2 regions of the Sinobaca sp. SA16-1 genome follow, and region 1 is predicted to be linked to the other one. Evidence: riboswitches for the same ligand, from Rfam matches in the RefSeq annotation. Region 1 holds a riboswitch; the other holds the start of a gene.
The links. A riboswitch is a leader RNA that binds a small molecule or an ion and turns the genes downstream of it on or off. The one in region 1 is predicted to bind thiamine pyrophosphate.

Region 1 (11,714 bases):
TTTTTGATCCACTCTTTGCCGGTGGTATTGGACTGCCTATCCGTTTTTTGAATGCCCTTCTCAGTTCGATGGTGGTGCTCGTGGTTATTACCGGCATCCAGACAGTGGGTGTGATTCTTATGGTGGCTTTATTAATTACACCAGCCATTACGGCCCGGTACTGGACCGACCGCCTTGGCGTGATGGCCATTCTTTCCGGCCTTATCGGAGGCTTATCGGGAGCACTTGGAGCTTTGTTAAGCTCTTCAATAAGCGGACTTCCGACCGGTCCGGTTATTGTTGTAGCTGCCACCGCCTTCTTTTTGATCTCCTTTCTATTTGCCCCGCAGAGAGGTATTTTATTCCGGATGGTGGAAAATAGAAAACATAACCAGGTGGTATTAAACAACTTTCTTCTCGATACGATGTATGAACAGCTGGAAAACCGCTACGCTGCCGGACAGCACAGCGCCCTGTTTTCCAGGGAGGAGCTTGAGGAACAGACACATCTTCCAAAGGATGGACTCGAAAAAACCATTCAGGCCCTGCAGAAAGAAGGGCTGCTCACCCGGACAGGAGAGCAGTATCTATTGACCGGCACAGGCCTGGCCTGTGCCTATGACTCTTCGCTGCTCCGCCGGCTTCAGGATATTCATATCACTCATGAAGCTGAACTTGGCTCCTGGAACGAGGCCGCAGAAAACGGAAACGGCCGGGCACCGCGGGAATATCTGTTGAACGAGCGCATCCACACTCTGCTTGCCGCGGAGAAAAAAGTTCCGGTTTCACTGGCGATTAAGCAGACATCGATTGAGTACGCCGATCGTACCTAATATAAAAGGAGGAGCACGCTTTGATGTACGAAATATGGATTTTAGCGATCAGCTCGCTTGTTGCTGCTACCTGCGGTATTGTCGGCACCTTTCTTGTGCTGCGCCGGATAGCTATGGTAGCTGATGCGATCAGCCATACGGTCCTGCTGGGTATTGTAGGCGCCTTTCTCGTGTCCCAGACGCTTGAAGGCCCGCTTATGCTTATCGGCGCCGCCGTAGTAGGACTGGCAACGACTTATTTTATTCAAGTGCTTGATAATGCCGGCGTTCCTACGGATGCTGCTATTGGTGTTGTGTTTACCGCTTTATTTTCTGTCGGCGTCATTCTAGTATCTTTGTATGCAAGAGACGTTCATTTGGACGTGGATCATGTCTTGATGGGAGATATCAGCTTTGCTCCATTTCATACGGTAGAATGGAATGGCATTCCGCTCGGGCCGCAGGCATTCTGGGTCATTTTAATTGTATTTATTATCGACCTTGCTTTGCTTCTGCTGCTGTATAAAGAATTTAAAATCACTTCCTTTGATCCTGCGCTTGCTGCGGCTTTAGGCATTCCGGTCACATTGATCCACTATCTTCTTATGACGATGGTGTCGATTACAGCTGTTGCCTCTTTTGATGCGGTCGGTGCTATTCTCGTAGTAGCCCTCTTCATTGTGCCGCCTGCCACTGCTTATCTGCTTACGGAAAAACTAAGCCGGATGATGATCGTGAGTGCTTTAACAGGTGTAGCATCTGCGGTGATCGGTTATTATACGGCAAAGTATTTTAACGTATCGATTGCCGGCTGCATCGCAAGTACCACGGGTGTACTGTTTCTGCTTGCTTTCCTCTTTTCTCCTTCCCACGGTGTGCTTTTACGGGGGAGAAAACGAAAAAAAACAGCGGCCCCCGTCTCTTCCTGAATACAGAAAAAAGCTGCAGCCAATGGCCGCAGCTTTTTCGTTTTATCGAATCGTATTATTTTTCTTTGTACGGATGTGGTTCTTTAAATACAAAATACTTGATCATAAAGAAGCTCGCTGTAAAGGAAAGAAACATTGCTACCCCTTTTGCTAAGTTGTAGCGGAGCCAGCCGGGAACACCAAGAGCCTGAAACAGAGTATTGCCGCCGATAAACACAAGGTTATTCACTCCAAGACTTACCAGCCCCTGCAAAACAAAGGCCATTCTCTGTTTATTGCTGCCTTTTGCAGAATGCCTGAAGGTAATCAGAACGTTCCAGATATAGCTGTTCGCTACAGCCAGGCAGTAGGATATCGTATTATAGGTAGTCAGCATAACCCGTTCATCCGTTGGAAAAAAATAAAGAAGCAGATTGAGTGTGCCAATATCTACAGCGGCATTGGATACGCCAATCGCACTAAACTGTGCGTACTGAAATAGTCCTTTTCTTTTTTTCTTTTTTTCCATAGGTATCCCTCTGTTCAATCTGGATGCAGCTCGTACCTGTTAGGAACCGGAAAGCTCTTCTTTGCTTTCGGCAGGTTCTTTCCCGGAAACAGCCTGTTCATAAATAGCCTCAATTTGTTCAGCTACCTGGTTCCAACTGTAGCTCTGAACATCCTGATGGGCCTGATCGGCCATCTTTTTTCGAAGAAGCTCATCTTCAAAACGAAGAACGGTCTTCGTAAAGTCTCCTTCGACATCAGGTTCATATAAAAGTCCGGTTTTCTCATCTTCCAGCTGTTCTCTCGTCGGCCCGCTCTGGGCAGCCACAAGCGGCAGCCCGGAAGCCATGGCTTCCATAATAACCAGGCCAAGCGTTTCCGTAGTGGAAGGAAACACGAACACATCCGATGTAGCAAACGTCTCTGCAAGCTCTTCTCCATGCATAAACCCGGTGAACACTGTGTTGGTGCCTTTAAAGTGGTTTTCAAGAACCTGGCGGTGCGGCCCATCGCCGACAATGGCCAGAACAAATGTATCCGATTCTTCCAGAACGTGGCGTATTTTTTCAATTTCTTTTTCTGCCGCCAGTCTTCCTACATAAAGGAGCAGTGTCTTTTCCGGTTTGCCGCCTGTGAGGCGACGGCGCATTGATTCGCTGTACTTGTCCGGAGAAAACTGCTCCGTGTCCACCCCGCGCTTCCATACATGCATACGTTCAAACCTGCGGCTCACCAGCTCATCTTTAACCGTCTGAGACGTACATAAATTAATGTCCGCTTGATTATGCATCCTGCGAAAATGCCACCACATCAGCCATTTCAACCTGCCGAGTTTGTAATAATCCATATACTGTGCCAGATTCGTGTGATAGGAAGCTACAAGCGGCAGTTTGAGCTGCCTGGCATATTTAATGCCTGCGTATCCTACAACCGCCGGGTTCACTACATGAACTACGTCCGGATTAAATTCTTTCAGATGTTTTTTTACGACCGGGTGCGGCACGGCAAACTGCTTGGAACGATAAAAAGGAAAGGTAATATGAGAAAGCCCAATCACTTTAGCCCCTTTATATTCGTACACACCAAGGTCCGGCGCGTAAATCCGCACTTCATGACCCTGGTCAAGCAGCCAGGTGATGCAGGCTGTCAGCCGGGTAACAATACCATCTGTGGACGGCAGAAATGTTTCAGTTATTATAGCTATTTTCAACAGGAACACACTCCGTTTTTATTATTTCCAGGTTACGTTTGGAAGAACATTTTCTTTTACCACACGGTCTTTATGCGTCAGCGCAGCGTTAAGGATTTCACGGATAACGTCATCAGTCAGCATGAACGGTTCAAGACCAAGATCAAGAAGATTTGTATTTACCGCACGGTAAAAATGCTCTTCTGCCTCAATTCTAGGGTTGTCGTATTTGCCAACTTCGACGTCAATACCTTCTTCTTTAGCCACACGCTGCACCATTTCCGCTAATTCAGTAATAGAAAATTCTTCTGTAAACTGGTTAAACACGCGGAATTCTCCATTGTCTGCCGGGTTTTCTGCAGCAATTTCAATACAGCGGACGGTATCACGGATATTCAGGAACCCTCTGATCTGCTGTCCTTTGCCGTAAACCGTCAAATCATGACCGATGGCAGACTGGATAATAAAGCGGTTCAAAGCGGTTCCAAATACGCCGTCATAATCAAGACGATTTACAAGCGCAGGATCCATAGCTGTCTCTTCTGTATCCAGACCGTATACAATACCCTGGTTTAAATCGGTTGCACGGATGCCCCATGTTTTGCAGGCAAACATAATGTTATGGCTGTCATGCACTTTTGATAAATGGTAAAAAGAATTGGGCTGCTTTGGAAACGGCAGGACGTCTTTTCTGCCCTTATGCTCAATTTCAATATAGCCTTCTTCAATTTCAATATTAGGGGTACCGTATTCTCCCATGGTTCCAAGCTTAATTAAGTGGCACTCCGGCACGATTTCTTTAATGCCGTAAAGAACGTTGAGCGTTCCTACTACATTGTTTGTCTGAGTAAACACAGCATGTTCGCGGTCAATCATGGAATAAGGTGCAGAACGCTGCTCTGCAAAATGAACAAAAGCGTCCGGCTGCTCCTGCTTTAACACCTCACGAAGAAAATCATAATGATTTAAGTCTCCTTCGTATGTACGGATTTCTTTTCCTGTAAGTTCTTTCCACTTTGCTACTCTTTCTTCGAGCGTGGCAAGAGGGGTAATGGAATTCGAGTGCAGCTCTTCGTCCCATTTTCTTCTCATTAGATTATCTACAATTGATACATCGTGTCCTTTTTTGGAAAGATAAAGGGCTGTCGGCCATCCGCAGAATCCGTCGCCGCCTGCAATAATAATTTTCACTGTATTTCTACCTCCAGGTCATATGTTCCGTCCTATCCGTACGGAACCATCTCGTTTTGTCTTTTTTTACTCTTTCTATTTAAAAACCACATAGTGTACCTCTTTATACCCTTTTTTTTACGAAACTATACGTATAAAAAGTGCACAGACTGTCCATAGTATACTATACAACATTTGCTTTAAAGCCGCTATTTTATTTGCTGTTTATTTATGTAACTTATAGTTTTATGCGGGGTTATACCATTCTTTTACATACTGCTGTCCTATATTTCCCAGAAAAAAGGGATGCCTCTAAAAAAGGCACCCCGTTCTTTTTGGTTATAGGCTTAAATTAGCCGGCGCATCTTTTACAACGAGAATAATTTTTCCGTCGTCAAGCTTGTCCTCTAATTCTTCCGCTTTTGCTTCTGTATAGCCAAGCTCCTGGAATTTCGCGCGAAGCTCGTCTCCCTGTTTACGGAATACGTTTTTGATGTTTTCGCCGATGCCCTGTTCCTTAGCACCTGCTGTATTGGCATCTGCTTCATCTGCCAGTCGGTTTGTTCTTTCTTTATCATGAGTAATAATGTAAATATTATCCTCATTAACCCCTTGTGTTTTTAGTCTGTCGACTGCTGTTACAGCCTCATCGTCGTTTAAATACTCTTTATAAAATGGTTCCATAGTTTATCTCTCCCTTCTAGAAAAGTGTTCCCTGAAATAGAAATTTTAAAACTTTCTTTTACCCACCGACGATCTGATGATATATTTTCCGTGCTTTTACCTTATCGGATTCCCCGTGAATAATGGCACGTCCATCTGCAAACAGGACGATTCTTTTTTCTTCCCACTCCAGTACAAGCAGGTGGGGATTGGATTTCCGGACAATACTTTCATGCTGCTCTTTCAGGTGCTCTAATGACGCTTTCACTGCCTTAGCCGGCCGGACCTGCACCGCATCCCGGCCGCAGAGAGTTTCCAGGGAGGACTTGGCTTCCCATTGCAGATAAGGATAAGAGGCTTCTTGTCCGCAGGAAGCACAGTCCGGCTTTTTTAATTTATCCAGGTTCATCGTCCGGTGTTGATTTTCCCAAACATCAAAAGACAGAAGGGTACGCCGCAGATCCTTTTCATTTCCACTCAGTAATTTCAACGCTTCCACTGCCTGGTGGCTGCTGACCATCTGAACGGCCGGGGCAATGATGCCTGCCGTGTCACACGTCTCTCCATCCATCGGAATGTCTTCCATCAGACAGTGCAGGCAGGGCGTATCGCCGGGTATAATCGTGTACGTGAGACCATAGCTTCCTACACAGGCGCCGTAAATAAAAGGAATATCATGCCTACAGGCAAAGTCGTTGACCATCATGCGTGTTTCAAAATTATCAAGAGCATCGATAATAACGTCTGCAGGAAGAAACGACTCCAACAGAGCGGGATCTACTTCCCCTATTACAGCTCTCACATCCGTTTGCCTGTTAATGTCACGCAGCCGTGCTTCCGCTGCAGCGGCTTTCGGCGTTGACCTGTCTGCATCCCGTTCGGTGTAGAGCTGCTGGCGGTTTAAATTGCTGTGTTCCACATAGTCCCGGTCCACAATCGAAACCGCTCCGACCCCCGCTCTGACCAGGGTTTCTGCCATACTGCTTCCTAAAGCGCCCGCCCCAATAATAACGGCGTGCTTTTCCCCAAAGGCCTGCTGCCCTTTTTTTCCAATCGGAGCGAACAGCTCCTGGCGGGAATAACGGCCGCTTGTCACAGCTGGCTCATTCCTTCGGACGGACTGCTGGCCTGAGCATAAAACTTCTTCTCTGTCCGACCGGCTTCATGGCCAAGCCTTCCTGCCTGAACCGCCAGTTTCATTGCTTCTGCCATCTTCACCGGATAATCGGCACCGGCCACTGCTGTATTTAAGAGCACCCCATCCGCTCCAAGCTCCATTGCATAAGAGGCATCTTTTGGACTGCCGATACCCGCATCTACAATAACCGGCACAACAGCCTGTTCAATAATGTGGGCCAGGTTGTAGGGATTTACGATACCCAGTCCTGTGCCGATAGGTGAAGCTCCGGGCATTATAGCGTGAATGCCAAGTTCCTGCAGTTTCCTTGCCAGTACTACGTCATCCGACGTATACGTTAACACGGTAAAGCCTTCATTTAGAAGCTGTTCAGAAGCTTTCAGCGTCTCCACCGGGTCCGGCAGCAGGGTTTTATCACAGCCGATCACTTCTACTTTAATCATGTCACACATCCCGGCTGCATCAGCCATTCTTGCAATACGTACGGCTTCTTCAGCCGTTTTGGCTCCGGCCGTATTCGGGAGCAGTCTGTACCCGTTGAGATCCATATCTTCGAAAGGATCCGGCTGGGTGCTGTCAAATATATTCATCCGCCTTACGGCAAACGTCAGCACCTCCGTCTCTGAAGCTGCCACCGCCTGCTTTTGTACTTCTGCGGTTTTGTATTTACCTGTTCCCAAAAACAATCGTGATTCAAAAGAAAACTCTCCAATAGTTAACATCTTTCATCCTCCTCCTACAAAGTGAACAATTTCCAGCCGGTCATTTTCTTTCAACGCTGATTTTTTCTGATCCGGCTTGGTTAAAATTTCTCCATTCTTTTCTACGACAGACTTTTTGTGTCCGACGTTAAAATGAGCAAGCAGCTGCTCGACGGATTCGACTGTATCCGGAATCTGCTGTTCTTCTCCGTTAATGGTTAGCTTCACTGGAAACACCTTCCTTTGTTCGTTTTCGATAGGGAGAGAATGCCTGCTCCCATTCCGTATTGACCGTTTCTCCACAGATGGAACGGGCAAGCCAGTTTCCTGTTCCTGCCGAAAGCAGAATCCCATTCCGGTAATGCCCTGCAGCTATCCAAAGGCCTTGATTATTAATAGAACCGAGATAAGGAAGACCGTCTGCGGACTGCGGTCTGATTCCGCTCCACGCCTGTTTGAACTCTGCTTCGGCAAGACCCGGCACTAACGCAAATGCGCTTTTCAGCAGGTCATGCACAGAGCCCGCATACACCTGGGTCTCCATAGATCCCGGGTGTTCGGTTGCCCCAATAATTACTGTTCCATTTTTCTTTGGCACAAGGTACACATCCGGGGCATGAACGGTAGACACAATAAGCTGCTTTGTGGGGCGGACAGATAAAATATCTCCTTTAACAGGAATCATTGGCGGCATGAGGCCAATGTCGCCATCCAGAAGGTCCGTCCATGCGCCCCCTGCCATGACTACATGCTCCGATTCTATCGTTTCCCGGCCCGTGATCACTTCATATCCTCCCGCCTTCTGCTTAATGGAAGACACCGGAGTGTGTTCCATTATTTCCGCTCCTAAATGGGCGGCGCTTCCGGCATAGGCTTTCGTAAGATACGGCGCCATAACCTGGCCGTCTTTCGGCATATACAGAGCACCCTGTATGGATTCGTCTGCCAGGTTCGGTTCTTTTGTCTGCAGCTCCTCACGGGTCAGCCAGCTGACTTGTTCGCCGGCCTTCTGCTGAAAGGCGAGCACATTATGAAGATGGGCGGTTTCTTCGTCCGAGTGTGCGGTTTTCAGCATACCGTTTTTTATATAATCCACCTGAATGCCTGAATACGATTCAAGTTTAGGGACTAATTCGTCGTACATAGACCGACTCGCTCTTGCAAAGTCGAAAAAAGAGCCCTGACTGTTAATCTCCACCTGGGCTCCGAGCATACCGGCAGCGGCGCTGGAAGCTTCACTGCCAATTGTGCTCCGTTCCAAAAGGAGCACCCGTTTCCCTTTTTCCGCTAAATGAAAGGCGGTGGAACAGCCATTGATGCCGCCGCCGATCACTACGGTATGATAGGATGTCATGTTCTTCCCTCCTCGTTAAGCTTCGTATAGTAAGCATGCGCCCGATGCTTTGGCTCTTCTGCTTCATACAGGCCTGACAGCACTGCAATACCGGAAGCACCGGAGCGGATGCAGTCCTTCACTCGTTCCGGGGTAACGCCGCCGATCGCGATCACCGGCAGTGCGGTCGCTTCTGCAATAGCCGCAAGCTGCTTCAGGCCGCGTGGTTCCAGTCCCAACTTACTATCGGTAGGAAACACATGACCGAAAAACAAATAGTCAGCGCCGGCCTGTTCTTTTTGGCGGGCCGTTTCCAGACTGTGAACAGACCAGCCTGCAGCAAGGCTCTGCTGTGGCTTCTGCTCCACCGATTCTTTGAGATGAAAACCGATATCCCTGAAATGCTGCCTTTTTTCTCCCGGTACATTCAGCCGGATCTGCTGGGCCGCCACCCCTTCTTCCTGCAGAAATGCAACAGCAGTCTCCAGCTCCCTGAGAGACCAGAGAGGTTCACGTATATAAAAACAATCCGTCCATTCTTTGATTTTTTTAGAAATGTGCATCCATTCTTCCAATGTCTGCCTGCCCGTTGATACAGCATGCAGTTCTTTCCGATGTGTGCCCATGAAAAAAGCCGCCTTCCCATGAGGGAAAGCGGCTGTTGGTTTCTGCGGAAAAAAGCAGGACAAGCCACTTCCCTCCGCTGGTATATCCAGATCAGGTTCAAAGAGTCCCGAAGTATTACTTCAATCTCAGCCCTTTTAAAGGGCACCCCTAGTGGTAAAACTATTAAATTAACTATAGTATTCATCGTAAGCTATCATTGTTTGAATTGTCAATTAACAAAAACTAAATACTGTATAAATAAGGAAAAACCTTTATACTGAAAGCATACGTTAATATAAAGGAGAGATGCATCATGCCATTTGTAAATATTAAAATTACAAAAGAACATAAGCCCGCGACTCCGGAGCAAAAAGAACAGCTTATCGAAGGCGCCACAAAACTGCTGCAGGATGTTCTCGGAAAAAACCCTCAGACAACTGTCGTTGTTATTGATGAAGTAGAGACCGATAACTGGGGCATCGGTGCTAAATCGGTATCGGAAATCCGTAAAAAAGACACGCTTTAATTTGATGCAGCCCATCTTTTCACTATAGTCTGGCCTGAGGGGAAGGCAAATACTGCCTTCCTCTTTTTTTATTCTACTTCTATTTCCTCTGTCGGCATGCTGTGCATATTGCGGGCGGTGACATGGGCTGTTATGAAGTACGTTCCGCTTTCTTCAAACGTGTAGTCCAGCGTATATTCTCCGTCACTGCTGTGTCCGCCTTCCAGCTGCTCTCCCGTTTCCTGTTCGCCTTCTTTCCATATTTCAAACAGCACTTCGTTTGCGTCCTCCACCGCTTCTCCCTCCTGCTCTACGTGAGCTTCAATTAAAGCCGCTTCACCGGCCTCAGCTGTTTCACTGGTATGTATGGCTACTTCAATCGGTTCACTGCTGGGCGGACTATTCCCGGCTTCCGATTCGTCGGAACCGCCGCAGGCACTTAACAAAAGAAACCCAACAGCTCCAGCTCCTATTCCCCATTTTTTCATACAACCTACTCCCTTCTCTTGTCGTTCTTCACGATTTATTATATCTTGAGTGCACTTTCTATGTTACCTCTACGCGCCAATTATTAACAACAATACCCACAGCGATGGAACGCTTAGAATAGTTGTCAGCAGCGTAATACTTGAAACCAGGTCAGGACTGGAATGAAACTCTACAGATATCATTGCTATCGTTGCTGCAGTAGGCATAGCCACTGCTACAATCAGTACAGTACTCAAGAGGTCATTAGTCTGCAGCAGCTGCGTTAACCCATAGGCAATCACCGGTGAAAGAACGAGTCTTACGGCTGTTCCAACACCGATCAGCTTCCACTCAAGAGATGCCAGGGAAATTTTAGCAAGCTGCATGCCAAGTACAACCATGACGACAGGAATAGAGGCCTCTCCGAGCATGCTGATACTGTCAAAATAGGTGGATGGAATCGTGATATGAAGCCATTGAAACAATATGCCCAACAGCAGGGCAAAAAACGCAGGCATTTTCAATACGACCCGAAACGCATCCGTTCCTGTCATATTGCTGCGGTTAGCGATGTATACCCCTACCGTACTCATAAAAAAAGATTGGATGACCATAAAAATAACGGCATAGGCAAACGCCTCTTCTCCAAAAGCAAACAGTATCAGCGGGGCACCGTAGTTCCCAGCATTCATAAACGAAGTAGACAGGGTCATGCCGCTTTCCGTCGGGGCATCCCAGCGGAATACAAAGGCCAGCAGTTTATTTAACAAAAGCATCACCATAAGAAAGATGACGGCAAATAAAACAATGAGAAACACATCATAATCAGGCTCTGTTGTGTAAAAGGTCCGGAACACGAGAGCCGGCGTTAGTATGTATAAAGCTACACCCGAGACAGATCGTACATCGAGCAGCTGTTTTTTCTGAAGTAGAAAACCGGAAAGAAAAATAAGTCCAATCGGAATAAGCGTGCTGATTAAAACGCCCATATGCTCCTCCTTTCTGAGAATAACAAGCAAAGCGGAACCTGAGCAGGTTCCGCTTTATTAGTTTATCATATTTTATTTTGATCGATTCGGCTTTCCTTTCAACATCTGTTTCAGCTGCTTTTTCTCGGAACGCGACACAAGAATATAAAGAAAGTCCTCTTCTTCGATCACCGTCTCTCCGTAAGGAGTAACCAAATCTTCATTCCGGACGATCGCACTGATCAGAACACTATCCGGAAAGTTAATTTCCTGCAGGCTTTTCCCTAAAATTGGTGTATTCTGGTCCGTCTGGAATTCAATAATTTCAGCATTGGCTTTCCCAATCGATATCAGCTCAATCGAATGGTAAGGCACGTCTTTTTTAGGGCCGGAAAGCCCCAGTTTTTTGGCTAAATAAGAAATACTCGATCCTTGAATCAAGGCGGAGGTCAGTACAATAAAGAATACAATATTAAACAAAACCTCACCCGACTCCACGCCTGCTACAATTGGGAATGTAGCGAGTACGATCGGTACCGCACCGCGCAGACCCGCCCAGGATATGAATATTTTTTCCTTGAAACTATAAGAGGTTCCGATAGTAGAAAGAAATGTAGCGGCTGGTCTTGCTACGAGCATCAGCGTAGCAGACAGCACCAGTCCGGCAATAGCGACAGAAGGACTTAATAGCTGTTCCGGAAAGGCAAGGAGTCCCAGGATAATAAACATCGTAATCTGGGCCATCCAGGCCAATCCTTCATTAAATC
Region 2 (11,714 bases), on a different contig from region 1:
AGTATAGTAAAACGTCCGGCTTTAGCACCGTGCGAGAGTGTATTTTTCATAATAAGTACCGTGTCTGCTCCGGGAAGCATAGACATCATGGCAGCCATAAAAACGTATGCCGCTAAATTTTCCATTGTGCGTCTCTCCTAACAATATACGTATGCAATATATTACATATTAGAATATACCATATTTAGGAAGAAAAAGCACGTTGTGGCGCGGTTATTTTTTTTGCTTTATACTTTAATTAAACGAAAAAGACGTGAAAGGTGATATAGACTGTGCCGATTCCATCCGATTTACCTAAACCGGAACGAAAATCCGCAAAAGACCGGGCGTATTTGCAAATTCAACAATGGATTATTGACGGAACGCTTCAGCCTGAAGAAAAAATTAACGACTCCGAGCTTGCAGAGGCGCTTGGGGTGAGCAGAACGCCTATTAGAGAGGCACTGCAGCTGTTAAACGAAGACGGATTCGTAGAAATGAAGCCTGGCGTTGTGACGCAGATTACACAGGTGAAGCCGGAAGATGCTGTCTTAATTTTTCCGCCGCTCGCCGCGCTGCAGGCGCTGGCTGCGGAAATAGCAGCAAAAGCTATGAGCGGGGAAACGATAGAAGAACTGCGGGACATTAACGAGCAGTTTACAACAGCCATTCAGGCCGGCGACCACCGGGCTGCGCTGAAATGGGATGAAAAATTTCATGACATTATTGTCGACAGCATTCATAACCCGTATATTTCCAAAACGACACTGTCCCTGCAATCGCATGTCCGACGGCTGTTTTATCACGATTCCATTAACCTGACGGAAGAGTCGATTGAAGAGCATGAGCAGATTATTCATGCGATGGAAGAGCGTGACGCCAAAACAGCGGCTGAAGTGACCCGAACTAATTTTTTCCGTCCGATTGACCATGATTATCCGCTTCGTTGAGAAGGAAGCGCCAGACATGTATAGCCTTCGGTATGAAGCATATTAATTAGTTCAGGCAGAACGGAGACCGTCTGCTGTAGTTCATGCAGCAGAACAATCGATCCCGGCTGTACAGAGTCCATGACGTTCGAGAGAATAGCGTCCGGGCTCTTTTTTTCTTTCCAGTCAAATGATACCGTGTCCCACATCACAAGTTCGAGCCCCAGCTCCCGTACGACACGGACTGTTTCTTTATTATAGCGGCCGTAGGGCGGCCGGAAATAGTCGATTTGAGCCGGGCTGATGCTTTTGATCGCCTGAAGGCTGCTCTGGATTTCATGTTTCTGTTTTTCATAAGAAAGCGACGTAAGGTTGGGATGGCGATGGGTATGCGAACCGAGCGTATGGCCTTCCTCTGTCACTCTCAGCGCAGGCCGCCGGGGATGAATAAGCCGTCCCTGCCAGAAAAAAGTTCCCTTTGCCTGTTTGTTTTTTAATATATCGAGAATCTGGTGGGTGCAGCGGCTTGGTCCATCATCAAAGGTTAAAAAAACCGCCTTTTCTGCAGAGGGAACAAGAGACGCCGCATTCGTCAATGCATGATCGGTATGGAAGCTGGACCCAGCTCCTTTTTTTGCAATTCAAGGGGACTGCCGCATCTTGATTCCTCCTCTTTTTTCATCTTTTATTAGTATAGTGGAAAGGATGGGATGCGCCTACTGTTCTGCTTACTGGAAATACTGCTTGCTTTTTTTGAAAACGCTTACTATAATTTAGTGGTAATCCGAAACGTTTCGGTATCCTGTTAAGGGAGTTTTACATAGTAAAAAGATATAAATTAAAAATATGTATTTCCATTCAAAAATTATTTAATGTTGTAAATGATCGGTTTTCTAATAATTTCACCCGATTTGCTGCTGGATCCGTATTTGTTGCGCTTCCAATTGCAAAAAAATGTCTATTTTGCAGAAATGGCTCATGACCGGTCTAACAGCCGAAGCAACAAAAGGTTAATTTATTACGAAAATATATTATAATGACTGTAGGGGGCCTTTATGAAAATTGTAGTATGGAACGAAAACAGACACGAGAAAGAGAACGAAGTGGTTTCTTCGATTTATCCGGAAGGAATCCACGGGGCCATTCAAGGTTTCCTGAAAGAAGAGGGGCTTGATGTAAGCACGGCTACATTGGACGAACCAGAGCACGGATTAACAGAAGAGGTTCTAAACAATACGGACGTTCTTATCTGGTGGGGCCATCAGGCTCATGATGAAGTGACCGAAGAGGTCGCAGAACGGGTGAAAGAGCGGGTATTGGAAGGAATGGGGCTGGTAGTGCTGCATTCCGCCCATTTCTCGAAAATATTCAAGAAGCTGATGGGTACTTCCTGTGACCTGAAGTGGAGGGAAGCGGATGAAAAGGAACGACTCTGGGTCGTCAATCCGACGCATCCTATCACAGAAGGTCTAGGAGAATTCATTGAGCTGGAGAAAGAAGAAATGTATGGGGAACACTTTGACATTCCTGTACCAGAGGAATTGATATTTGTCAGCTGGTTCGAAGGTGGAGAAGTATTTAGAAGTGGTGCCACTTTTCAGCGCGGGCGGGGAAAAATATTTTATTTCCGTCCGGGACATGAGACGTATCCGACGTATTACCATACAGACATTCAACGCGTGATACGCAATGGCGTATACTGGGCAGCCGGACTGGCTACACCAAAGCCGGTTTACGGCAACGCTCAGCCGCTTGAGCCTATCGCCGGTAAAGAGCAGGGGACAACTAAAGCCACTGCCGGGCGCTGATGGCCACACTAGAGGGGGTAAGTACTAATGGACAAGCTAAAGATTGGCATCATTGGAGCAGGGGGAATCGCTCAGTCAAGGCATATTCCCACTTTTCAACAGCTGGAACACAAGGTATCAATAGAAGGCGTATACGATATTAATCAGGATCGGGCTCAGGAAGTAGCGGCGTCTTTCTCTATCGCCCGGGTATACCACAACATTGAACGAATGCTTGGAGACGTGGATGCGGTCGTTATCTGTACGCCGAATAAGTTTCATGCAGATATCGCTGTGCAGGCTCTAAATCGGGGCATTCACGTGCTCTGCGAAAAGCCGATGGCGATTACAACGGAAGAATGCGAGCGTATGATAGAAGCTGCAGAAAAAACAGGCTCGGTTCTTGCAATTGCCTTCCACTATCGTTTTGGACCGGAAGCCCAGATTGCCAAGCAGATGATGGAAAACCACGAAATCGGGGACCCGCTCGTCTGTCGTTTTCAGGCACTGCGCCGCCGGAAAGTTCCGGGCTGGGGTGTATTTACAAACAAAGAGCTGCAAGGCGGAGGAAGCCTGATTGACTATGGCTGCCACCTGCTGGATCTGTCCCTGTGGCTGCTTGGAGACCCAAAGCCGCTGGAAGTAATGGCCAAAACGTACGACCGGTTAAGCAAAGCACCGAATCTCACGAACGAGTGGGGCCAGTTTGACCAGAATACGTTTAACGTGGAAGACCATGTAACCGGGTATATCACATTCGAAAATGACATTACGCTGCAGCTGGAATGTTCCTGGGCGGCTAATATAAAAGAAGATACGGAACAACTCAGTATTTCCGGAGTTGAGGGCGGTTTACAGCTCTTTCCGTTTGAGCTGTATCAATCCAAATATGGAACGCTGTTAAACAGCACGGCCCAGATTAATAAAATCGATAATATAGAGCCATACTATCAGGCGAATAATTTCGTGGATTCCTGTACAGGTGAAGCGGAACTTATCGTGAAACCGGAGCAGGCCATGAAAGTTACAAAAATCGTCGAGGCGCTATATGAAAGCAGTGAAACAGGAAAAAGCGTACGGTTCGAAGAAAATCCAACCAGCTTTGAACAGTCTTATTAAAAAAACCAGGCCCTCCGGGGGTCTGGTTTTTTACAGTAGAAGCCTCTTAAAACTACAGGCCTTCATTTTCGAAACGGCGGATCTCATCTTTATGACCTAAAACAATCAGCATATCTCCCTGCTCAATTCTATCGTTGGGCCGCGGGGACACATTAACGTCCTCATTTCGTTTGATCGCAAGAATCGTCACACCATAGGCGGCCCGGACATTGGATTCAATCAGCGTTTTGCGGTGCAGTTTTTTCGTAGCATACACTTCGACAATCGTGTAATCGTTGCTTAAGTCGATAAAATCAATAACCTTTTCCGAAGTCATATTATGGGCTACACGGATTCCCATATCAAATTCCGGGTGGACCACACGGTCAGCGCCGATCTTATCGAGCACTTTCTGGTGGTATTTATTCTGGGCTTTTGCCCAGACGATTGGAACGTTCATGTCTTTTAACACAAGCGTTGTAAGCACACTTGCCTGAATATGGTCGCCGATCGCGACAACAACGTGATCGAAGTTGCCAAGGCCGAGAGATTTTAATGCTTTTTCGTCAGTGGAGTCAATGCAGGCTGTCTGGGTGGCATATGCGACATATTCATCCACTTTTTCTTCATCCTGATCGATAGCAAGAACTTCATAGCCTAAATGATACAGTTCCCGGCAGATACTCCCTCCAAATCGGCCGAGGCCTATAACAGCAAATTGTTTTTTGTTTTTTGGCATGGATAAACGCTCCTTTATGTGTCAAATTCGCCTTACAGTAAATAAATGCCCTGGGGGAGCAGTAATCCTAAAATAATAGTAAATAATACAAATCCTATCATAAACCGGACGAATAGAGGGTGTCCGGTGTTCTTAAATAACTGGACAAAGTAAATTTCAATCAATCCGATACTTAACAATCCACAGGCCAGCTTCAGCAGGCCGCCTAAATATACAGGACGAAGGCCAAGTACAAGCCCGCCGGTTAAAAGCAGCGGCAGGTATGAAAATCGAAGCACGTAGTGAAGCAGAACAGCGGTCCGGTTCATGTTGGTGCGGTGAAATATATAAACAGCGCCTGCAAGCAGAATAACTGCCGCCACGGCTATAAGATGTATCGTGAGTATAGTGTCTGCCATAAGAGCCTCTCCTAATGTAATGTAGACGTTTTCTCCATCATATCACGCGTGCAGGCTTTACAGGAGCAGAGATTTTGCTGAAATAAAACCCGCGGTATGAACCATTTCGAATATGTGCTATCTTTAAGAAGCAAAGACAATTTTATACAACAAGCACTAGGGGTGCTGCAAAGCTGAGAGGGATGACATTCATCCTAACCCTGGAACCTGATCTGGATAACACCAGCGGAGGAAAGTGCGGAATGTTCACCTGAAAAAGCAGCCGCTCGTGCTGTTTTTAATGATAGAACGACTTTTCCGCCGCTCCCTCTGCTGGAGCGGCTTTTTTGTATGCATGGAGCAGGTTCCGGGGGAGCACGGTACACAAAAAAGGGGGCGGGAAATGAATAAAGAGCAGGAATCGGCACTGGAATTTCGAGACGTTACCTATGCCTATACTACTACCGAAGCGCCGATCTTCAAGCAGGTTCAAGGGACAGTGAAAAAAGGCGAATTTGTCAGCCTGCTTGGACCGAGCGGGTCGGGAAAGTCGACGTTCTTCCGGCTTGCCGCCGGGCTGAGCGACCCGGACAAGGGGTCGGTGCTTCTGCACGGCTCGGGCACAAGGCTTGGCAGGGTCGGCTACATGCCTCAGCAGGATCTGCTGCTGCCCTGGCGGACCATTTTGGAAAATGGCATGCTGCCATTGGAAATAAACGGCCTTTCCAAAAGGGAGGCCGAACAGCGCGTATCATCCCATCTGGAAGCATTCGGCCTCAGGGGCCTGGAACGCAAGTATCCTCACGAACTGTCCGGTGGGATGAGGCAGAGGGTGTCTTTTCTCCGCGCTGTAGTGGGAGGAAACGACATCTTAATGCTGGATGAACCATTCAGCGCACTTGATTCGATTACCCGCTTTATGATGCAGGAATGGCTGTTGGAAAAGTGGCAGGCTTCGAGGCAGACACTTATTTTTATTACCCACGACATAGAAGAAGCATTATTTTTATCCGACCGCATTTTATTATTTACCGAGCCGCCGATAGAAGGACGCCTTACCGAAATTGCGGTACCGCTGCCAAGACCCAGAGACGAGCGTGCCCGGGATCACCCGGAACTCTTGAAGCTGAAGCGGGAATTGATTGAACGAATGCGCAGGGAGGAGAAGTTACGATGAATGGCTGGAAAGGAGCAGGCATTTCCTATGCTGGAGCCGCTCTTCTCGCATCTGCTTTTTTTATCATCTGGGAGGCAGGAGCCCGCTGGTATGACACGCCTTATATACTGCCGGCACCGTCTGCGGTGCTGCAGAGGCTGTGGGAACTTGCGGATATATTATTTCTTGTACACCTGCCGGCCACGCTTCTCGTTATAGTTACCGGACTTGGCATTTCCATCGTTTGTGGAGTCGGTATTGCGGTGCTGATGAGCCGGAGCCGGATGGTGGAAAAGAGTGTTTTTCCTCTGTTAATCACCTCGCAGACCATTCCAATTATTGCACTAGCCCCAATCTTTGTGCTGTGGTTTGGCTATTCCATGTGGAGTAAAGTCGCCGTAACGGTGTTGATCACCTTTTTCCCAATTACGGTCGGGGCGTTTGACGGTCTTCGGACAGCGAGCCGGGATATGCAGGACCTGCTTCGGACCATGGGGGCCGGGAGCTGGCAGATTTTCAGAAAGGTCCAGGTGCCGATGGCTCTGCCCTCGTTCTATTCCGGCTTAAAAGTGGCAGTCACGCTGAGCGTCATCGGTGCGGCAATTGGAGAGTGGCTGGGCGCAGATGCAGGGCTTGGATATTTCAGCCGCAGGATGATGACACAGATGGACGCAGCCGGCGTATTTGCACCAATCGTTTTGTTGTCGTTAGCAGGGATTGGCCTGTTTTTGGCAGTAAAAGCAGTAGAATATGCGACTACAAAAAAGGGAGGAAGAAGATAATGAAAAGGTGGATTAAACAGGTGGGGCTGCTTGCTGCAGGAGCATTTGTGCTGGCAGGATGCGGGAGTGAAAATGAACAGCAGGCAGAGAATGAAGAGCTGCAGGAAGTCGACATTATGCTGGACTGGTATCCTAATGCCGTACACAGCTACTTGTACACCGCGCAGGAAAACGGATACTTCGAGGAAGCAGGTCTGGACGTAAATATTATGTTCCCCACCAATCCAACGGATCCTTTGAACCTGGCGGCTGCAGGAGAAGTGGACTTTGGCATTACCTATCAGCCGGATGTTATTACAGCGCGGACCGAAGGAATCCCTGTAGTAAGCGTGGCGGCGATTGTGAGGTCTCCTCTTAATCACGTTGTGTACAAAGCAGACTCCGACATAGAACGACCAAGAGATTTAGAAGGCCGGACAGTTGGATACCCCGGGATACCGGTCAATGAACCAATTGTAGAAACGATGGTGGAAAATGATGGCGGTCAGTTTGAAGAAGTTGATCTGGTGGATATTGGTTTTGAGCTGCAGTCCTCTTTAGTAAGCGACCGGGCCGATGCGGTAAGCGGCGCATACATTAACCATGAAGTACCGGTGCTGGAACACGCCGGCACTTCCGTAGAATACTTTGATCCGGTGGATTACGGTGTGCCGCCTTTTTACGAGCTCGTTCTCGTTACAAACGAAGAAACACTGGCGGAAGAGGAAGAAAAAATTAACGCGTTCTGGACCGCGGCGGAAAAAGGATACACATATATGAAAGACCATCCGGAAGAAAGCCTGGACAGTCTGTTTGAGAATGAAGATCAGGAAAATTTTCCGCTTGAACGGGAAGTGGAAGAAGAAAGTCTGGATGTTTTAATGGAGAAAATGGAAACGGAAGAAGAAGCCTTTGGCAGCCAGGACCGGGAATCCTGGGAGGAAACGATCAGCTGGCTTGCAGAAATGGATTACATTTCCGAGACACCGGACACAGAGGACATATTTGTAAATATAGCAGAATAAACAAACCGCTTCGGGCTCTCTGGAGTCCGAAGCGGTTTTGGTTTATCTTCTGAAGCTGGTACCCGTTCTACATGATAAGGTAGTCGAGGTTCACATCTATCGTTTCCTCTAGTTGGTCGATACCATGCTTGTCCTTAACGGAACCGTTGTAAATAAGCTGAATGGAATCAGCGTTATCAGGAAGTTCCACTTTATAATAGGTGGAGTTCATTGTTTTCTGGCCGGGTTTTAATACTTCTTCATCTGTAGAAGATTCTCCACGTTTTTCTTCCATAGAAACCGCCTCATCGAGGTGATTGCCATCTTCATCAAGAACACGTATCTCTACGAACTGGTCATCATGATAACAGGTGATTTCCTCGCTGTTCGGGTTTTCGATGTAGGGGTGAATATAAACAATAGATTCTTCGGGATTTGTGTATTTAACGCCAACTTCTACACGTTCGGTCAACTGCTGGTACTGATGGCTGAAGGTAGGAGTAACAAAATAATATGTTGCCCATCCCAATGTAAGAACAATAACAAATGGAATGCCCCACTTCATCCATGTAAAACGATTTTTCACCATAATCCCCCTTTAATCGATACCCGTCTGCTGCTGTTTAAAATGTCAGGTTTGTTGTCATTTATTAGTATAAGCCGAACGGACACCGAATGAGAAGGGGATTTGCAAAGCGTTATATAGTCTTAAAGACCCTGTCATCATATTGAAATGTAAGACATATAATAGGTCCTATTCCGTATAAAAAAGGAAATAGTGATAAAAGAAACGCTTTTGCTGTTATTTTTGATTATGCTCAAGTGTGCTGACAAATTCGAAAAACCCGGGCGTCCGGCCCGGTTCAAAGCGGTGAACACATTCCATGCACTTTAATCGGAGGTCCTGGCGCAGGTCTTCCCGGTTCTGCGGTTTGGTCTGCGACAATGATTTCTGAATAAAAGGCTCAAATTTCTGCAGGAAGTCATACATGGCCTCCCGGTCCTGCTGTTTGGCTTTTTCTGCTAATACATACAGAGATGCTGTCATAGTATCTCGCTCCTTTAATGGGTGGTCGCTGTAATATAAGCGTAAAGTTTGGCAAGTCCCTGATGCCTGGAGCGGTAAATAGCCTGAGGCGTCACATTAGTAAGATAGGAAAGATCAATATCCCTCATCTGCTCTGCGTAGCTCTTTTGTAATATCCACTGTTGATGCGGGGTTAATGCCTGGTAGGCGGCATACAGCTTTCGGTTTTCGAGCTCTTCGGCAAGAACATGCGGAGACAGAGGAGGCTCCCATACCGGCTCTTCCCACGTATCACTGTCTACAATCAGCGGCTGCAGGGTTTCTATTTTCCGCTGTTTCTTATCGAATTGCACCGCATGCCAGTGAAGAGACTTTAAAATATACGCTGTTAATTTCTTTTCCTCCCGATACTGCCTGAACGCCTCATCCAGTGCTTTCTGATACGTTTCATCTGTATAACAGACCGCCTCTGCAAATAGGTTGGAGTGAAGAGGGTCGGCCAGAAACTGGCGGAGGGCAGGAGAAGAGAGCGCTTGTTTATGCGTGTGAATATAGTAATCAAGCCGAGGGCATTTTCCCAGAAGATGTGATAAATAATAAGCCACGATGTTCCCTCCTTTCTGTTCTTTCATATCAAAATTAGGGTGAGGCATATGCTTCTATATGAACAAAAGGTAAATACAGCAAAAAAAACAAACCATTTTACGAACATTTGTTCTTATTTTATAGGCAGGATAAAAGAATTGCAAAGTGTATTCGATATTTTGTTAGAATAGACCCTGACGGAAAAAATAGAAAAGAGGGACTGTAGATGAAAATGGCTGCTGGAATTCTTCTGCTGCTCATTATTGCAGTAGTGTATGTATATTTTGTCCGGACGCGTGCCAAAATCAGGGAGAACACCTTATATATTAAGCATTCTCTGCAGACACTGACGCTTCCGATTGACCAGATGAAACAAATTGAAGTATCACAGGGGCCGTCCGCTCTGGAGCACGACGAAGCAAATCGTGTCGGCTCGCCCTATGCGGAAAAAAAGAGGCTGATTGTCATTATGCAAGATAACACGATGCACGTGATTGCCTTAAAAAAAGCCGTACAGACCGCAGAAGTACTGCGGAGAAAAAGCCAGCTCTCCTAATCAAAGGAAAGCTGGCTTTTCTTATGGACTGTCCGGCAGAAGCGCAGTTTTTGATTTTTTGGTTTCGGCGACGAGCAGAACAGAAGATAGCACAAGCAGCACGCCGAGCGTCTGCCACCCATCGAGTCGGTCGCCAAACACGGCGACCCCAATAATAATAGCGACTACGGGTTCGACCGTAGATAGGATCGAAGCCCGGCTTGATTCAATATGGGTGAGGCCGAGCGTGTAAAGAATATAAGCGAGCACCGTCGGCACAATGGCAAGGCCAAAGGCAAACAGCAGTACCTGCGGCTGGAAAAGCAGGCTGCTTTTAGCAAACAGGCCCCCGGCTGGAATCATCAGCAGGCTGGCACAGATAAACGAATAAGCCGTAATCGTGATGGAATGATACGTCCGGCTTACATATTTTCCGAAAATGCTATAAAGAGCATAGAAAAAGCCGGAAGCAATGCCGGCTGCCATGGCAAGGGTGGTTACAGACGTCTGAAAACCCGGGAGCAGCCCGACAGCAAAGGCGCATCCGGTAATCGTAAAGCCCAGCGCCAGCAGTTTTCTCGGGGTAAGCCACTCTTTAAACAACAGTCTCGATAAAATCGTCACAAAGAGAGGGCCGGTATAGAGAAGCACGACGGCAAGAGATAAAGAAGCCTCCTGGATGACTAAAAAGTAGCAGTAGTTAAAAAACACAATACTTACTATTCCGGTCCCCATGAAAAAGGGAAAGTCTTTCCCTTTTATTTTCAAGTACCCCGGAAATTTAATGGCCAGAATAAATACAATAAATACGGCGGAAAAAACAGCCCGGATGGCTACGGTTTCCCAGGGAGTAAAGCCCGCCTGATACAAATATTCAACGAATAGGCCAATAGTCCCCCAAAGAGAAGCGCCTAAAAGAGTAAGAAGGTAAGCTTTGCTGCGAGTCATAGAGGCACCACCTGTATTATCGGTATTATTTTAGTGGGAAAGCGTAATCGGCAGAATACCGTGATCGGTCATAATGCCATCTACCTGCAGATTTACAAGCCGCTGCAGAGCTTTTTCATCATTTACGGTAAACACGCGCACCGTAATACCCTGTTCCATCAGTTCGACTATTTCTTTATCGGAAATGGTCTGGCGTTTTACATGAAGCGAAAAGACGTCGGCCTGCTGCAGATAGCGGAGAGGTTTATAGAGACCGGAAGAAACGAGCAGTGCCTTCTCCGGCTCTTCCCATTCTTCATGCAGCGAAACAACCGAAGGATGATGAAAGCTTGAAATGATGACCCGGGAAGCGGGCAGCGCGGGTTCAACAATCGTCTTTACTGCCCGTATAAGATCCGGCATCGTTTTTAAAGGGCCCTTTAGTTCAATATTAACAATCAGGTTGTTCCCGGCAAGCCAGTCTATAACTTCTTCTAAAAGAGGGATGGCCTCATACGTGCTGCTGAACCAGGAGCCGGCATCGAGATTTTTTAAATCCTCCCACGTTTTGCTGCGGATGGAACCGCGGCCGTTGGTTGTACGATTCACGCTTAAATCATGCATAACGATAACCCGGTTGTCCCGGGTAAGCTGGACATCGAGCTCAATACCGTCCGCGCCTCTTTCTTCTGCCAGGCGGAAAGCGGCCATTGTATTTTCAGGTTTTATGATTGAAACACCGCGGTGGGCAAACCATTTTGTCATAGTATCCTCCAATTGCAATTGTCTGGTTTAATTTTCATTAAATAG

Region 2: linked by a shared signal. The riboswitch ahead of AC5W2J_RS02840 (ABC transporter ATP-binding protein) and the one ahead of AC5W2J_RS12315 (thiamine phosphate synthase) in region 1 are both predicted to bind thiamine pyrophosphate.

What each region holds. Positions count from the first base shown of each region.
Region 1 covers NZ_JCAKFL010000004.1:90,511-102,224, forward strand. Annotated here, with positions in the region: gene AC5W2J_RS12265 (metal ABC transporter permease) at 1-812, shown strand, start outside; gene AC5W2J_RS12270 (metal ABC transporter permease) at 833-1,720, shown strand; gene AC5W2J_RS12275 (GtrA family protein) at 1,776-2,228, opposite strand; gene AC5W2J_RS12280 (glycosyltransferase family 4 protein) at 2,268-3,416, opposite strand; gene AC5W2J_RS12285 (NAD-dependent epimerase/dehydratase family protein) at 3,438-4,586, opposite strand; gene AC5W2J_RS12290 (YflT domain-containing protein) at 4,905-5,249, opposite strand; gene AC5W2J_RS12295 (ThiF family adenylyltransferase) at 5,308-6,324, opposite strand; gene AC5W2J_RS12300 (thiazole synthase) at 6,321-7,088, opposite strand; gene thiS (sulfur carrier protein ThiS) at 7,092-7,295, opposite strand; gene thiO (glycine oxidase ThiO) at 7,279-8,421, opposite strand; gene AC5W2J_RS12315 (thiamine phosphate synthase) at 8,418-9,026, opposite strand; TPP riboswitch at 9,079-9,186, opposite strand; gene AC5W2J_RS12320 (2-hydroxymuconate tautomerase family protein) at 9,320-9,532, shown strand; gene AC5W2J_RS12325 (FixH family protein) at 9,601-9,999, opposite strand; gene AC5W2J_RS12330 (AEC family transporter) at 10,069-10,968, opposite strand; gene AC5W2J_RS12335 (potassium/proton antiporter) at 11,041-11,714, opposite strand, start outside.
Region 2 covers NZ_JCAKFL010000001.1:579,647-591,360, reverse strand. Annotated here, with positions in the region: gene AC5W2J_RS02880 (LysE family transporter) at 1-125, opposite strand, end outside; gene AC5W2J_RS02875 (GntR family transcriptional regulator) at 273-929, shown strand; gene AC5W2J_RS02870 (polysaccharide deacetylase family protein) at 914-1,504, opposite strand; partial or broken gene AC5W2J_RS02865 (sugar ABC transporter permease) at 1,774-1,922, shown strand; gene AC5W2J_RS02860 (ThuA domain-containing protein) at 1,964-2,716, shown strand; gene AC5W2J_RS02855 (Gfo/Idh/MocA family protein) at 2,744-3,814, shown strand; gene AC5W2J_RS02850 (potassium channel family protein) at 3,867-4,532, opposite strand; gene AC5W2J_RS02845 (DUF1516 family protein) at 4,565-4,930, opposite strand; TPP riboswitch at 5,079-5,181, shown strand; gene AC5W2J_RS02840 (ABC transporter ATP-binding protein) at 5,313-6,086, shown strand; gene AC5W2J_RS02835 (ABC transporter permease) at 6,083-6,847, shown strand; gene AC5W2J_RS02830 (ABC transporter substrate-binding protein) at 6,847-7,851, shown strand; gene AC5W2J_RS02825 (hypothetical protein) at 7,919-8,416, opposite strand; gene AC5W2J_RS02820 (helix-turn-helix domain-containing protein) at 8,633-8,878, opposite strand; gene AC5W2J_RS02815 (sigma-70 RNA polymerase sigma factor region 4 domain-containing protein) at 8,893-9,462, opposite strand; gene AC5W2J_RS02810 (SunI/YnzG family protein) at 9,675-9,998, shown strand; gene AC5W2J_RS02805 (EamA family transporter) at 10,020-10,925, opposite strand; gene AC5W2J_RS02800 (glycerophosphodiester phosphodiesterase family protein) at 10,956-11,669, opposite strand.